2 regions of the Morganella sp. GD04133 genome follow, and region 1 is predicted to be linked to the other one. Evidence: riboswitches for the same ligand, from Rfam matches in the RefSeq annotation. Region 1 holds a riboswitch; the other holds the start of a gene.
The links. A riboswitch is a leader RNA that binds a small molecule or an ion and turns the genes downstream of it on or off. The one in region 1 is predicted to bind thiamine pyrophosphate.
Positions count from the first base shown of each region.

Region 2: it holds a riboswitch for thiamine pyrophosphate, as region 1 does, so the genes downstream of both, thiB (thiamine ABC transporter substrate binding subunit) here and thiC (phosphomethylpyrimidine synthase ThiC) in region 1, are expected to answer to the same signal.

Region 1 is NZ_JAODZS010000038.1:13,893-21,579, forward strand. Features, by position in the region: gene N7387_RS17230 (methyl-accepting chemotaxis protein) at 1-1,010, opposite strand, end outside; TPP riboswitch at 1,266-1,385, shown strand; gene thiC (phosphomethylpyrimidine synthase ThiC) at 1,528-3,477, shown strand; gene thiE (thiamine phosphate synthase) at 3,464-4,129, shown strand; gene N7387_RS17245 (HesA/MoeB/ThiF family protein) at 4,119-4,877, shown strand; gene thiS (sulfur carrier protein ThiS) at 4,868-5,068, shown strand; gene N7387_RS17255 (thiazole synthase) at 5,071-5,838, shown strand; gene thiH (2-iminoacetate synthase ThiH) at 5,838-6,965, shown strand; gene N7387_RS17265 (hypothetical protein) at 7,035-7,448, opposite strand; gene N7387_RS17270 (CPBP family glutamic-type intramembrane protease) at 7,514-7,687, opposite strand, start outside.
Region 2 is NZ_JAODZS010000020.1:16,462-24,148, reverse strand. Features, by position in the region: gene thyA (thymidylate synthase) at 1-195, shown strand, start outside; gene lgt (prolipoprotein diacylglyceryl transferase) at 279-1,175, opposite strand; gene ptsP (phosphoenolpyruvate--protein phosphotransferase) at 1,285-3,531, opposite strand; gene rppH (RNA pyrophosphohydrolase) at 3,541-4,074, opposite strand; TPP riboswitch at 4,255-4,363, shown strand; gene thiB (thiamine ABC transporter substrate binding subunit) at 4,457-5,443, shown strand; gene thiP (thiamine/thiamine pyrophosphate ABC transporter permease ThiP) at 5,419-7,029, shown strand; gene thiQ (thiamine ABC transporter ATP-binding protein ThiQ) at 7,026-7,687, shown strand, end outside.

The DNA of each region.
Region 1 (7,687 bases):
GAGGCTTCCGCTGCCATCATATTCGCTTTTGCCGCGATCTCCGCACTGCTTTTTACCGTGGCAGATAACTGTTCCATTGATGCAGCGGTCTGCTGCAGACTGCTGGCCTGAGATTCAGTACGCTGGCTCAGATCCGCATTACCGCTGGTTATCTGCATTGTGCCGGTCACAATGCTGTCACTGTTATTACGCACCGTGCCGACGATACCGGCCAGGTTCCTCTGCATTGCCTTCAGGGTACTCAGCACACTACCGTCCGGAACCGGATGCGTTTCATCAGACGGCGACAGATCACCGGAGGCCACCCGTTCAGCCACTTCTTTCAGTTGTGCGGGTTCAGCACCCAGCGCACGGGTCAGATTGCGGATAATCATCACCCCGGAGACAATCGCCAGCGTTAACGCCAGTAACGCAAACACCAGAATAATGTTGCTCTGGCGCTCAAAATTGGTATTAAATTCCTGAATAAGCTGATTACCGGTTTCCGTGCCGTGATCGCGGCTGGCACGGAATGACAGGATATAAGCATCCGAGGCCGCATATTCGGCATCCATCATTTTCGCAATCGCCTCCTCATGCCGTCCCTGCTGATCGAGTTCAAGCACTTCCCGGGTCACGGCGGCATAGTGTTTTTCATCCGCTATCATCTTATCAAGCAACGCCCGCCCCTGCGGATCCATGCCGAACTCATTGACCATATCCAGCAGCGTCTGCGTTCTTTTACTGACTTTCCCGTCTTCTTCTTTAAAACGGTTCAGTTCTTCTGTTTTATCTTTCTTATCTGTCGCATTGATCATATCCCGCAACATGATCGCCCGCTCTTCTGTTGCATGGCGGACTTCATACGCCTGAACCTGAAGTGCATATGTCCCGTTAACGTAATTCGTGAACATCTCTTTGTCTTTATACAGGTTCATCACCGCCATTCCGGAAACCAGCGCCAGAATGGCGATCAGAACACCGAATGTGACAGATAACCTGACCCGGATCGTCATATTTTTAAGATTCATTTTTTTTCCTGATGCAGAAAGCAATCAATAAGGCCAATAAATAACCAATTGTTTTTTCTTAATATGCCGTAATAAGGCACGCCGACAGAAAACATCGGCAACTGACCGGAAATTATCAGTTTTAATTTAATTTTTTTTATCTTTAGCCGCAGCGGCGTAACCGCTGAATATCAGGGAGGATGACCGGGAATGCTTCAGGTAAATAAATGATGTTATAAAAAGGTTGTAGTTTCCGGGCAGCTTCTTATACTGAAATCTTTCTTGTCGGAGTGCCCAGCATTTATCCCTGTGATAAATCGGGCTGAGACCGTTAATTCGGGATCCGCGGAACCTGATCGGGTTAGTACCCGCGAAGGGAACAAGAGTAATCTTTTCTTTTTTAACCGCCGTTTTTCAGCCGCCGCCATGCGCGGTTTATCAGCAGCCGGTTATCACGCATTACTCCTGACGCACCTCCAGACAAGCAATTTCTCACTTTTTCTTCCGGTTTTACCGGTTTCACTGTAAGGAATTTGCTATGTCCCGTGAACAACGTATTGATACCACTGATCTCTCCCCGGGTGCGGAAACCGCAGCCCCGTCCAAAGCCCGTACCCGCCGTGAACAGCGCGATGCGGCAGAGGAATATATCAGCACCCTGAAAGGGGTGAATTTCCCGAACTCCTCCCGTATTTATCTCACCGGATCGCGCCCGGATATCCGGGTGCCAATGCGGGAAATTGCCCTGTCGCCGACCCTGATCGGCGGCGATAAAGCCAATCCGCAGTATGAAGAGAACGAGCCGGTGCCGGTTTATGATACCGCCGGGCCGTACGGCGACCCGCAGGTAAAACTGGATGTCCGTGCCGGTCTTGCCCGTCTGCGTGAACAATGGGTTGCAGAGCGCGGCGATACCGAAGCGGTGACACACCTGAGTTCTGATTTCACCCGTGACCGGCTGGCCGATAACGGCCTTGACCATCTGCGCTACCCGAACCGCCCGGCACCGCTGAAAGCCAAAGCCGGAAAATGCGTGACACAACTGCATTATGCCCGGAAAGGGATTGTCACCCCGGAGATGGAATTTATCGCCATCCGCGAAAATATGGGGCGTGAACGCATCCGGGGCGAAGTCCTGCTGCAACAGCATCCGGGACAGCATTTCGGTGCCAATCTGCCGGATAATATCACCCCGGAGTTTGTCCGCGATGAAGTCGCTGCCGGACGCGCCATTATCCCGTCCAATATTAACCACCCGGAATCCGAACCAATGATTATCGGCCGCAATTTTCTGGTGAAAGTGAATGCCAATATCGGCAACTCCTCTGTCACCTCCTCCATTGAGGAAGAAGTGGAAAAACTGGTCTGGTCCACCCGCTGGGGGGCAGATACGGTGATGGATCTCTCCACCGGCCGTTATATTCACGAAACCCGCGAGTGGATACTGCGTAACAGCCCGGTGCCTATCGGTACCGTGCCGGTGTATCAAGCTCTTGAAAAAGTGAACGGTGTTGCCGAAGACCTGACCTGGGAGATGTTCCGCGATACGCTGCTGGAGCAGGCGGAACAAGGGGTGGATTACTTCACCATTCACGCCGGGGTTCTGCTGCGCTATGTGCCGATGACGGCAAAACGCCTGACCGGCATTGTGTCACGCGGCGGATCGATTATGGCGAAATGGTGTCTGTCTCATCATCAGGAAAACTTCCTGTATCAGCACTTCCGTGACATCTGTGAAATTTGTGCGGCCTATGACGTGGCACTGTCTCTCGGTGATGGTCTGCGTCCGGGCTCCATTCAGGATGCCAACGACGAAGCCCAGTTCGCTGAACTGCATACCCTTGGCGAGCTGACCAAAATCGCGTGGGAATATGATGTGCAGGTGATGATTGAAGGCCCCGGCCATGTACCGATGCAGATGATCCGCAAAAATATGACGGAAGAACTGGAGCACTGCCATGAAGCACCGTTCTACACCCTGGGGCCGCTGACCACCGATATCGCGCCGGGCTATGACCATTTCACATCCGGCATCGGCGCGGCACTGATCGGCTGGTTCGGCTGTGCCATGCTCTGTTATGTGACACCGAAAGAACATCTTGGATTACCGAACAAAGAAGATGTTAAACAAGGGCTTATCACCTATAAAATCGCCGCGCATGCTGCTGATCTCGCCAAAGGGCATCCGGGAGCCCAAATCCGCGATAACGCGATGTCAAAAGCGCGTTTCGAGTTCCGCTGGGAAGATCAGTTCAATCTGGCGCTGGATCCGGAAACCGCCCGGACTTACCACGATGAAACCCTGCCGCAGGCATCCGGCAAAGTCGCGCATTTCTGTTCAATGTGCGGGCCGAAATTCTGCTCAATGAAAATTTCACAGGAAGTCCGCGACTACGCCGCCGGGATGGAAGAGATGTCTGACGCCTTCCGCGCCAAAGGCAGCGAGCTGTACCACAGTGCAGAGGAGCGTATCGATGAATCTGCCTGACGCGCCGTTTGCCCGGACGGAACACCAATTAGGGCTGTATCCGGTGGTGGATTCACTGGTGTGGATTGAGCGGCTGCTGGCATCCGGCGTGCGGACAATCCAGCTGCGCATCAAAGACAAAACCGATGCACAGGTGGATGAGCAGATCCGCACCGCTGTTGTGCTGGGGAAAAAATATCAGGCGCGGTTGTTTATCAATGACTACTGGCGCCTTGCCATAAAGCACGGTGCGTATGGTGTGCATCTCGGCCAGGAAGATCTGGATATTGCTGACTTACGGGCGATTCAGCAGGCCGGGCTGCGTTTCGGGATTTCCACCCACGATGACAACGAATTGCAGCGTGCCAAAGCGCTGCGTCCGTCCTATATCGCGCTGGGGCATATTTTCCCGACACAAACCAAAATCATGCCCTCATCCCCGCAGGGATTAGAAAACCTGGCCCGTCAGGTTGCCGCCACACCGGATTTCCCGCTGGTCGCCATCGGCGGTATTTCCCTTGAACGTGCCCCCGCTGTTGCTGCCACCGGGGTCGGCAGCATTGCGGTGGTCAGTGCGATCACCAAAGCCGCTGACTGGCAGGCTGCCACCCGGCAACTGATGGCACTGACCGGGGAAATCGCTGAATATCAGGAGGTCAACCATGCTGAATGATCATGATTTTATGCGCTACAGCCGCCAGCTGCTGCTGGAGGATATCGGCCCGGAAGGTCAGCTGAAACTCAAGCAGTCTCATGCGGTGATCACCGGTCTCGGCGGACTGGGCTCCCCTGCGGCACTGTATCTGGCAGCAGCCGGTGTCGGTGAACTGACTCTGATTGATGATGATGAAGTGCATCTCTCCAACCTCCAGCGCCAGATCCTCTATACCGAAGCCGATGTACCGGACAATAAAGCCCGTACGGCAGCGGCACGTCTGCGGGCGCTGAACCCGGCACTCACACTCAATGTGATCACCGAACGCCAGACCCGAAAAACACTGCAACACATTGTACAAACAGCAGATATTGTCCTCGATTGTACCGATAACATGGCGACCCGCCATGCCATCAATGCCGCCTGTGTCACGCAGCAAAAAACCCTGATCAGCGGCAGTGCGGTTGGTTTCAGCGGACAGCTTCTGGTACTGCAGCCGCCGTTTGAACACGGCTGTTACTGCTGTCTTTATCCCGATGATGTCATTCCGGAACGCAACTGCCGCACCGCCGGTGTTCTCGGCCCGGTTGTCGGCGTGATCGGCACGCTTCAGGCGCTGGAAGCGATCAAACTGCTGGCCGGATTGTCTTCCCCGCTGAACGGGAAATTACGCCTTTTCGACGGCAGACAGCAAAGCTGGAGCACATTACAGCTCCGGCGGGCGGCAGACTGCCCGGTGTGTCAGGAGGCAGCCGCATGCGCATAACGGTGAATGACGAGGTGATGGATATTGATTCTCCCGTCACCGTCAGTGAACTGCTGACATTTCTCGGCCGCCCGGTGGCGGGCATTGCTGTCGCGGTAAACCAGACCATTGTTGTCCGTGGCAGCTGGTCAGAACACGTTGTCCGCGACGGCGATCAGATTTTACTTTTTCAGGCTATCGCAGGAGGTTAATGATGCTGACGATTGCAGATACCACATTTACATCCCATTTATTTACCGGCACCGGGAAATACACCAGCAGCCGGGTGATGCAGGAAGCGATTGCCGCCTCCGGCAGCCAGTTAGTCACCATGGCAATGAAGCGCATCGATCTTTCTCAGGGGCACGATGATATCCTCGCCCCGCTCCGTGAACTCGGTATTAAACTGCTGCCGAATACCTCCGGCGCAAACAATGCACGGGAAGCAGTATTTGCCGCACAACTGGCGCGGGAAGCACTCGGCACCAACTGGATCAAACTGGAGATCCACCCCGATGCCCGTTACCTGCTGCCGGACCCGGTTGAAACCCTGGCGGCAGCGGAAATACTGGTGAAAGAGGGGTTTGTTGTCCTGCCTTACTGCAGTGCGGACCCGGTATTATGCCGCCGGTTGCAGGAGGCCGGATGCGCCGCCGTTATGCCGCTGGGTGCGCCTATCGGCTCTAATCAGGGATTACAGACCCGCGATATGCTGCGCATTATTATTGAACAGGCAACGGTTCCGGTAGTGATTGATGCCGGGATCGGCGCACCAGGCCACGCCCTCGAGGCCATCGAACTGGGCGCGGATGCCGTACTGGTCAATACCGCGATGGCGGTTGCCCGTTCACCGGTCACCATGGCAAAAGCCTTCCGTCAGGCCATTGAGGCCGGGCTGCTGGCACGGGAAGCCGGACTTGCGCCGGTGCAGCAGCAGGCATCGGCCTCCAGCCCGCTGACCTCATTCCTGGGAGCACTGTGATGAGTGAAAAAACCTTCAGCGACCGCTGGCAGCAGCTGGACTGGGATGACCTCACCTTACAGCTCAACAGCAAAACCGCCCGCGATGTCGAACGGGCACTGAGTGCGGACACGCTGACCACGGCGGATTTTATGGCGCTGATTTCCCCTGCCGCCCGCCCGTATCTCGAAGTGATGGCACAGAAAGCACAGACGCTGACCCGGCAGCGTTTCGGTCATGTCGTCGGGATGTATGTCCCGCTCTATCTCTCTAACCTGTGTGCCAACGACTGTACTTACTGCGGTTTTTCCATGAGCAACCACATTAAGCGCAAGACCCTGACCCCGGAAGAAATCCATACCGAATGTAAGGCAATAAAAGCCCTCGGCTTTGACAGCCTGCTGCTGGTCACCGGCGAACATCAGCGCAAAGTGGGGATGGACTACTTCCGCGAAACCTTCCCGCTGATCCGCGATTATTTCAGCACCATGATGATGGAAGTGCAGCCGATGGCGACAGAGGAATACGCCGAACTGCGCACACTGGGGCTGGACGGTGTGATGGTGTATCAGGAAACCTACCATGAGAGCACCTATCAGCGGCACCATCTGAAAGGGAAAAAGCAGGATTTTCACTGGCGGCTGCAAACCCCTGATCGCCTTGGTCAGGCCGGGATCAGCAAGATCGGCCTGGGCGCACTGATCGGTCTGTCCGGACAGTGGCGGACAGACTGCTATATGGTTGCGGAGCATCTGCATTATCTGCGCCAGCGCTACTGGAAAACCCGTTATTCCATCTCTTTCCCGCGTCTGCGCCCGTGTGCAGGCGGTATTGAGCCTGAATCCCTGATGAATGAAGCGGAGCTGGTGCAGCTTATCTGTGCCTTCCGCCTGTTCGCACCCGATATTGAGCTGTCACTCTCCACCCGCGAATCACCGTATTTCCGTGATCATATGGTACCGGTGGCGATAAACCAGGTCAGCGCCGGTTCCCGCACCCAGCCCGGCGGCTATGCCGAAGAGGATGATCCGGAACTGGAGCAGTTCAGCCCGCATGACAACCGTTCGCCGCAGCAGGTCGCCGATGCCCTGCTCGCCGCCGGTCTTCAGCCGGTCTGGAAGGACTGGGATAAATATCTGGGAAGATAAGGTAAGAAAGGCCGGTATCACCGGCCTGATTTGGGTAAGCGATCAAAAAAACTATAATTTTACTGTATATTATAATCTTAACGTGATTGTGATTATACCCATTAAAATACCTTGATTATATAAAGGAAGAAATAAATTTATGAAAATAAAAACCCAAAAATACTCAAACCCAGAATCATTATATTTTTGTCTTTTGTATATATATAGCGGAGGAAAAACAAACCAGACCCATGATGGACAATAAAAACCATTTTTTTTCAAAAAAACTCTGCCTTTAATAAAGGAAAGAAATGAAACAAGAAAAACAAGAACAGAAATAAACACCCTTGCATTAAAAACATCATCGCCACTTATATCCCATTGATTAAAACCAATAAAATACATAAAAATAACAAACCATAAAAAAACAATATTACCTATTGTAAATAACAAATATGGAAACATCAATAACTTCAAATATACACTATTTTTTTCTTTATTCATTTTAATACCTTAACAAAAACAACACACTTTAATATCTTATTTTCAAATACGGTCTTGAGATATGGTTAACCGTCATATCCATAATGATAAGTCTGAATATTAAAATAAAAAATATTAAATAGAGCGTGTAAAATAACAGGCAGAAGTACGCCTCCGCTTTTCATTCTGGCCAGTAATAATATTATTGATAAAGAAACAAATAGTACAACTCCGGATAAACAAACGCCAAATCTGATATC
Region 2 (7,687 bases), on a different contig from region 1:
CTTCATTTATATGAAGACCAGCTGGAATTAATGCGTGATGTCCAGATTACACGTAAACCATTTGCATCACCAAAACTGCATATTAACCCTGAGATTAAAACGCTGGATGATTTAATGACATGGGTAACCACTGATGACTTCACGGTGACAGATTACCAGCACCACGATCCGATAAAATATCCGTTCTCTGTCTGAGAAACCATTAAACAGCTGCGCATAAAAAAACTGCATCGGTTACGATGCAGTTTTTTATTACTCACTAAACGCTAAAACCGGATCTATTCCGGCGCATTCTGTTTTCCGGTATCACTCTGCTTTTTATTACCCGGACATTTGTAGGCCCATACCATCATCAGCACACCCACAATAATCATCGGTACAGACAGAATCTGCCCCATACTGATCCCGCCGAATAAACCAAGCTGTGCATCCGGCTGGCGGAAAAACTCCACAATGATACGGAACAGGCCGTAGCCAATCAGGAACAGGCCTGACACGCTGCCCATCGGACGGGATTTGCGGACAAACACATTCAGAATGATAAAGAGGACGATCCCTTCAAGCAGCATTTCATACAGCTGTGATGGGTGACGCGGCAGAACGCCGTATTGTTCAAGCACCGGCATCAAAGACGGATCAGCAGCGGCCAGTTTCACGTCTTCACTGTAAGACGTCGGGAACAGAATGGCCCACGGCGTATCGAGTGTCACACGTCCCCACAGCTCGCCGTTAATAAAGTTACCGATGCGCCCCATGCCGAGACCAAACGGAATCAATGGTGCCACGAAATCAGCAACCTGCAGGAAATGACGCTTCGTGCGGCGGGCAAACCACCACATAGCAATAATAACGCCCATCAGTCCGCCGTGGAATGACATACCGCCATCCCAGACTTTGAACAGATACAGCGGGTTTTCCGCAAACAGCGGGAAGTTATAAAACAGCACATAGCCGATACGACCGCCCAGGAAAACCCCCACAAATCCGGCATATAACAGTGTTTCAACTTCACTGCGTTTCCAGCCGCTGCCGGGTTTGTCTGCACGCCGGTTGGCCAGCCACATGGCAAACACAAACCCGACAAGATACATCAGCCCGTACCAGCGTAACGCCACCGGCCCCACAGAAAAAATAACAGGATCAAAATCCGGAAATGCCAGATAAGTGTTACTCATCGTACCTCACACTGTGTGTTGTATCCGGCTGCGGTTACAGCTCTGCCTGCCGCAGACCGGGATAGATGACGGTAAGGACAGAAACACCTTATGCCCCGGGATGTGCCGGTTAAGCACTGCCCCGGATAAGCTGTCCCAGTCCCTTGCTCTCAATAAACAGCTCCGCTTTTTCACGGATCTCAGCCGCTGTCTGTGCATCCAGCAATGATGCCAGCAGCGGCTCCAGCGCTCCGGCATCCAGATGCCGCAGCAGATACTTAATACGCGGGATACTCCGCCCGTTCATACTCAGCTGACGGTATCCTAAACCAATCAGTATCATTGCACCTAACGGATTCGCCGCCATTTCCCCGCAGACCGAGACCGGGATCCCCAGCCGGGTGGTTTCCGTCCGGACAAAATTCAGCATACGCAGGACCGCCGGATGAAGTGAGTCATATAATGGTGCAACATGCGTATTATTCCGGTCAACCGCCAGCAGATACTGAGTTAAATCATTCGTACCGACAGAAATAAAATCAATATAGTGTTTCAGTTCCGGCAGCATAAACAACAATGACGGTACTTCCAGCATCACCCCCACCGGCGGACGTTCCACCCGCTCCCCGGTCAGTGCTGAAACCTCCTCACAGGCGCGGTCAAGCAGACGGATAGCCTCTTCAACCTCTGCGAGCCCGGAAATCATCGGGAATAATATCTTCAGATTATTCAGCCCGATATTAGCCCGCAGCATGGCCCGCAGCTGGATAAGAAAAATCTCCGGCTGATCCAGCATCACGCGGATACCGCGCCAGCCCAGACACGGGTTTTCCTCGCTGATAGGCATATACGGCAGTTGCTTATCAGCGCCGATATCCAGTGTCCGCAGTACCACCGGTTTCCCGGCAAAGAGTTGCAGCATATCCTGATAACGGACTTTCTGCTCTTCTTCTGACGGAAAACCATTGTGTACAAGAAACGGTATTTCCGTACGGTACAGACCAATCCCGTCAATACTTTTGACGATTTTCTGCTCATATTTCAGACTGAGCCCGGCATTCAGCTGAACAGAAACCCGTTCGCCGCTTTTCAGTGCAGCGGAGCGGCTGAGTTCATCCTCCGCCAGCTGACTGATAGCCTGCTCCTGCTCAATAATCTGGCTGAATTCCTGTGCTATCAGCGGTTCCGGTTCGATATACACCACGCCCCGGTAGCCGTCGAGGATAAGCAGGCGGTTATGTAACAGCTCCGGCTGGATATCTGCGCCCATGATAACCGGGATACCCATCGCTCTGACCAGAATGGCGGAATGGGAATGTGTTGCCCCGTCACGCACTACCACACCGGCAAGCTGTTCCTGCGGCAGTTCCGCCAGCAGGCTGGCACTCAGTTCATCAGCCACCAGCACAAAGCGCTCCGGCCACTGGTTGCTGCCGGTAAAATTATCATCAAGATGGAATAACAGCCGCTGCCCGAGTGCCCGCAAATCCGTGGCCCGCTCCCGCATATAGCTGTCCTGAAGCCCGGCAAACCGGCCCGCAAATTGCTCAATGACCGTTTTGACAGCCCATTCAGCCACAAAACCCTGCTCCACAATACTGTACAACCCCTTTTTCAGTTGCAGGTCGTTCAGCAGATGGGAGTAAAGATCGAAAATAGCGGCACTTTCTTTTTGTGAAGCAGCATTAAAACGCTTGCTGATGCGGCGGCACTCTGCCGTGGCATCCTCCAGCGCTTTATTCAGGCGGGCACGCTCCTGCACGCGATCCAGTGCCGAGGCTTCGGAAACATTCTCAAGCACCGGCTGTGAACGGTCTTCCCAGCCGTAGGCCATCACAATCCCGGAAGAGACCGGAATAGCCTGAATACGGGTCTGGCGGAACTGCCCGAACAACCCTTTGGTTTGTGCCTGCGCCAGCAGCACCGCCAGCTGCATTGCCAGAGTGACAATAAAAGATTCTTCCGTTTCACTGAACAGACGTTTTTCTCTCTGCTGAACCACCAGCACACCCAGTAACTGACGGCGGTAAACCACCGGCGCACCGAGAAACGCACGCAGGTTGTCTTCTTTAACCTGAGGAAGATATTTAAAACCGGGGTGTTCGCGGACATCCGCGATATTGATAAGCTCAGCGCGGCGGCCGACATGGCCGACCACACCTTCGCCGAAAGCAAGGCTGACAGCACGGCCGCGGGGCTTTTTCAGCCCCTGCGTTGCCATCAGATAAAAACAGTGATGCTGGTTATCTGCCAGGTAGATGGAACAGACATCAGTTCCCATCGCCTGACAGGTTTCTTTAACCAGAAGCTCCAGCGCTTCCGCGAGATCAGCGGCAGCAGCCACTTTTTCAATCACTTCACGTAAACGCGTCAGCATCCGTTCCCCCTAATTCTGGCGCCGGCGACGATAGGGAAACGGTGCCCGCACAGCCGTCGCTTCGCTGTTGGCGGGCATCACAACGGAAGAAAACTCTTTCATGACGCGGCGGTACACATCACGTTTGAAAGAGACCACCTGACGAACAGGATACCAGTAGGTAACCCAGCGCCAGCCGTCAAATTCCGGCGACTTGCTGCGGGTCACATTGACCTCTTTGTCTTCGCAGAGCAGCTGAAGTAAAAACCAGCGCTGCTTCTGACCGATACAAACCGGTTTGGTATCCCAACGCACCAAACGTTTGGGTAATTTGTAGCGCAGCCAGTTGCGGGTAACCGCCAGGATACGCACATCTTTACGCGTTAAACCAACTTCCTCATACAACTCACGGTACATGGCCTGTTCCGGTGATTCGCCGGGATTGATACCTCCCTGAGGAAACTGCCACGAGTGCTGTCCGTAGCGGCGGGCCCATAAAACCTGGCCTTCCTTATTACAAATTACAATCCCGACATTCGGGCGGTAGCCATCATCATCAATCACTCGACTACCTCAGAAAAAAACTGAAAGATAGCCAATTGTTTCACACTCCCATCATGGGGTAAACCTCTGCACTCAAAATCCTTCAGCCCGCCGCATTTCCGGCTCTGAGGGATAAAAAGCAACAGGCTGTTTCAGCCGTTCCGGACAGTGGCAAATTCCCGGGAAAAACACTACACTGTTCCTCTCTCAACGGGGTGCAGCGACGGCTTTCCGGCCGGTGCTGCTGAGATAACACCCGAGGAACCTGATCCGGTTAATACCGGCGTAGGGATTTGAGCCGCCACTGCTGACAGCACAGCCTGTCGCCATCATGCTGCACTCAGATCCTTTGCCAATCCTTCCCTTACAGGAGCGCAAAGTGTTACAGAAACTGACCAGAAATATTATTGCAGGCGGCCTTGCTGCACTGTTCTCTTTCCAGGCCGCTGCAGATAACAGCAAGCCGGTTCTGACTGTCTATACCTATGACTCATTTGTTGCCGAGTGGGGACCGGGGCCGGAAATTAAGAAAAACTTTGAAGCGCAATGCAATTGCGAGCTGAAACTCGTCGGGCTGAGTGACGGCGTGACGCTGCTGAACCGTCTGCGGATGGAAGGCAAAAAATCACAGGCCGATATCATCTTAGGTCTGGATAACAACCTGATGCAGGCGGCGCTGGATACCGGGTTGTTTAAAGAAAGCAATGTTGATCAGTCAAAACTGGTGCTGCCGGTCAAATGGGAAAGCAACACCTTTATTCCTTATGATTACGGCTGGTTTGCCTTTATCTACAACAAAGACACTCTGCCGAATCCGCCGAAAAGCATGAAAGAACTGCTTAACAGTGATCAGAAGCTGACCATTATTTATCAGGATCCGCGCACCAGCACACCGGGACTGGGATTACTGCTGTGGATGGAAAAACTCTACGGGGATGATGTGGCGGCACAGTGGGCCAAAATGGCGAAAAAAACCCTGACGGTCACCAAAGGCTGGAGCGAATCTTACGGCCTGTTCCTGAAAGGTGAAGCTGATCTGGTACTGAGTTACACCTCGTCGCCGGGTTATCACATGCTGGCGGATAACAAAGATAACTATGCTGCCGCACTATTTGAGGAAGGGCATTACCTTCAGGTAGAAATGGCGGGTGTGCTGGCTGCGTCAAAACACCCTGCACTGGCGGAACAGTTTATGCAGTTTATGCTGACTCCGGATTTCCAGAAAACGCTGCCGACCACCAACTGGATGTATCCTGTGATTGATATGCCGCTGCCGCCGGTTTACGACAACATGCCGAAACCAGTCAAAACGCTGGAATTTGATGCAAAAGAAGTGGCGAAAGAGCGCAATCAGTGGATACAGATATGGCAAAACGCAGTCAGCCGTTAATTGCCGCATACCTGATACCGGGCGCACTCGCGTCCGGTCTTCTGCTGGTTGTTGCTGTCAGTGCCTTCGGGGCGCTGTGGTTTAACACACCGGATACAGACTGGCAGCAGATATGGGATGATAACTACCTGTGGCATGTCGTCCGCTTTACCTTCTGGCAAGCTTTCTTATCTGCCCTGTTCTCCGTTATTCCGGCTGTTTTTCTGGCGCGGGCACTCTGGCGGCGGCGTTTCCCGGGGCGGACCGTCTTTCTGCGGTTGTGCGCAATGACCCTGGTACTGCCCGTGCTGGTGGCGGTATTCGGTATTTTATCTGTCTATGGCCGTAACGGCTGGCTGGCACATATTTCCGGTTTTCTGGGTCTGGACTATTCTTTCTCCCCGTATGGGTTACAGGGCATTCTGCTGGCGCACATCTTCTTTAATATGCCGCTCGCCACCCGGATGCTGTATCAGCAACTCGATAATATTGCCACGGAGCAGAGACAACTCGCCGCCCAGCTCAATATGAATGAATGGCAGCATTTCCGGATTGTCGAATGGCCCTATCTGCGCCGTCAGCTGCTGCCGACCGCCGCGCTGATTTTTATGCTCTGCTTTGCCAGTTTTGCCACGGTGCTGGCGCTTGGCGGCGGCCCGGCTGCAACCACTATTGAACTGGCGATTTATCAGGCACTGAATTATGACTTTGATATCGGGCGTGCTGCACTGCTGGCGCTGATCCAGCTGGTGTGCTGCATCGGGCTGGTACTGCTCAGTCAGCACCTGTCTGGTCATTTTTCTGTCGGCTTTACCCAGTCACTGCAATGGCGCAATCCGCAGGACACGCTGCCGCGCAAATTATCTGACGGCCTGATCATCCTCTGCGCCCTGCTGTTTCTGCTGCCGCCGTTTTTTGCCATTATCGCTGACGGCCTGAATCCGGGATTACTGCCGGTATTGCAGCAACCGGCGTTGTGGCGGGCATTTTTCACCTCACTCGGTATTGCGCTGGCTTCCGGTTTTATCTGTGTGCTGCTGACCATGATGCTGTTATGGAGCAGCCGTGAACTGCGTCTGCGGCAGGCAGTCAGAGCCGGACAGGCCATGGAGCTTTCCGGGCTGGTGATCCTGGCCATGCCCGGGATTGTGCTGGCTACCGGGTTTTTCCTGCTGCTCAACAGCACGACCGGCACCACTGATTTGGGGGCGATCCCATACGGGCTGGTGATCCTGACCAACGCGCTGATGGCAGTCCCGTATGCCCTGAAAGTGCTGGATAACCCGATGCGTGACCTGGCTGAACGCTATAACCCGCTTTGTCTCTCGCTGAATATCAGCGGATTCAACCGGCTGAAACTGATTGAGCTGAAGGCTCTCCGTAACCCGCTGGCACAGGCAATGGCATTTGCCAGTGTGCTGTCGGTCGGGGATTTTGGTGTGATAGCCCTGTTCGGCAATGAAGATTTCCGCACACTGCCATTCTATCTTTATCAGCAGATCGGCGCTTACCGTAATTCGGATGCCGCGGTCACTGCACTGCTCCTGTTTTTACTCTGTTTCGGCCTGTTTACCATTCTGGAACGCCTGCCGGGGAAACGACCATGATTTGTTTTGATCATATTCATTACCGTTATCAGCAACAGACAATGAATTTTGGCTTTTCGGTTACCGCCGGAGAGAAAATTGCCATTCTCGGCCCGAGCGGTGCGGGTAAAAGTACCCTGCTGTCACTGATCGCGGGATTTCAGTTTGCCGAAAGCGGCACTATCCTGCTCAATGGCGAGGATCACACCCGCACACCGCCCGCTTCACGCCCGGTATCCATGCTGTTTCAGGAAAATAATCTCTTTGCGCACCTGACGGCAGAGCAGAATATCGCCCTCGGTTTTCATCCCGGCATGAAACTGAATGCAGAGCAGAAAGTACAACTGGCACAGATTGCTGAACAGGTTTCGCTGACACCACTGCTGAAACGTCTGCCGTCACAGCTTTCCGGCGGTCAGCGTCAGCGGGTGGCACTGGCACGGTGTCTGGTACGTTCCCAGCCGGTTTTGCTGCTGGATGAACCCTTCTCCGCCCTGGACCCGGCACTGCGCAATGAAATGCTGGCGCTGCTGGAAACCATCTGTGATTCACGGCAACTGACCCTGATGATGGTCTCCCACAATACCGATGACGCGGCCAGAATCGCGCCCCGCGCGATGGTGGTGGATAACGGCACCATTGCCTTTGACGGCAGCACCGCCGCCCTGGTCAGCGGTGA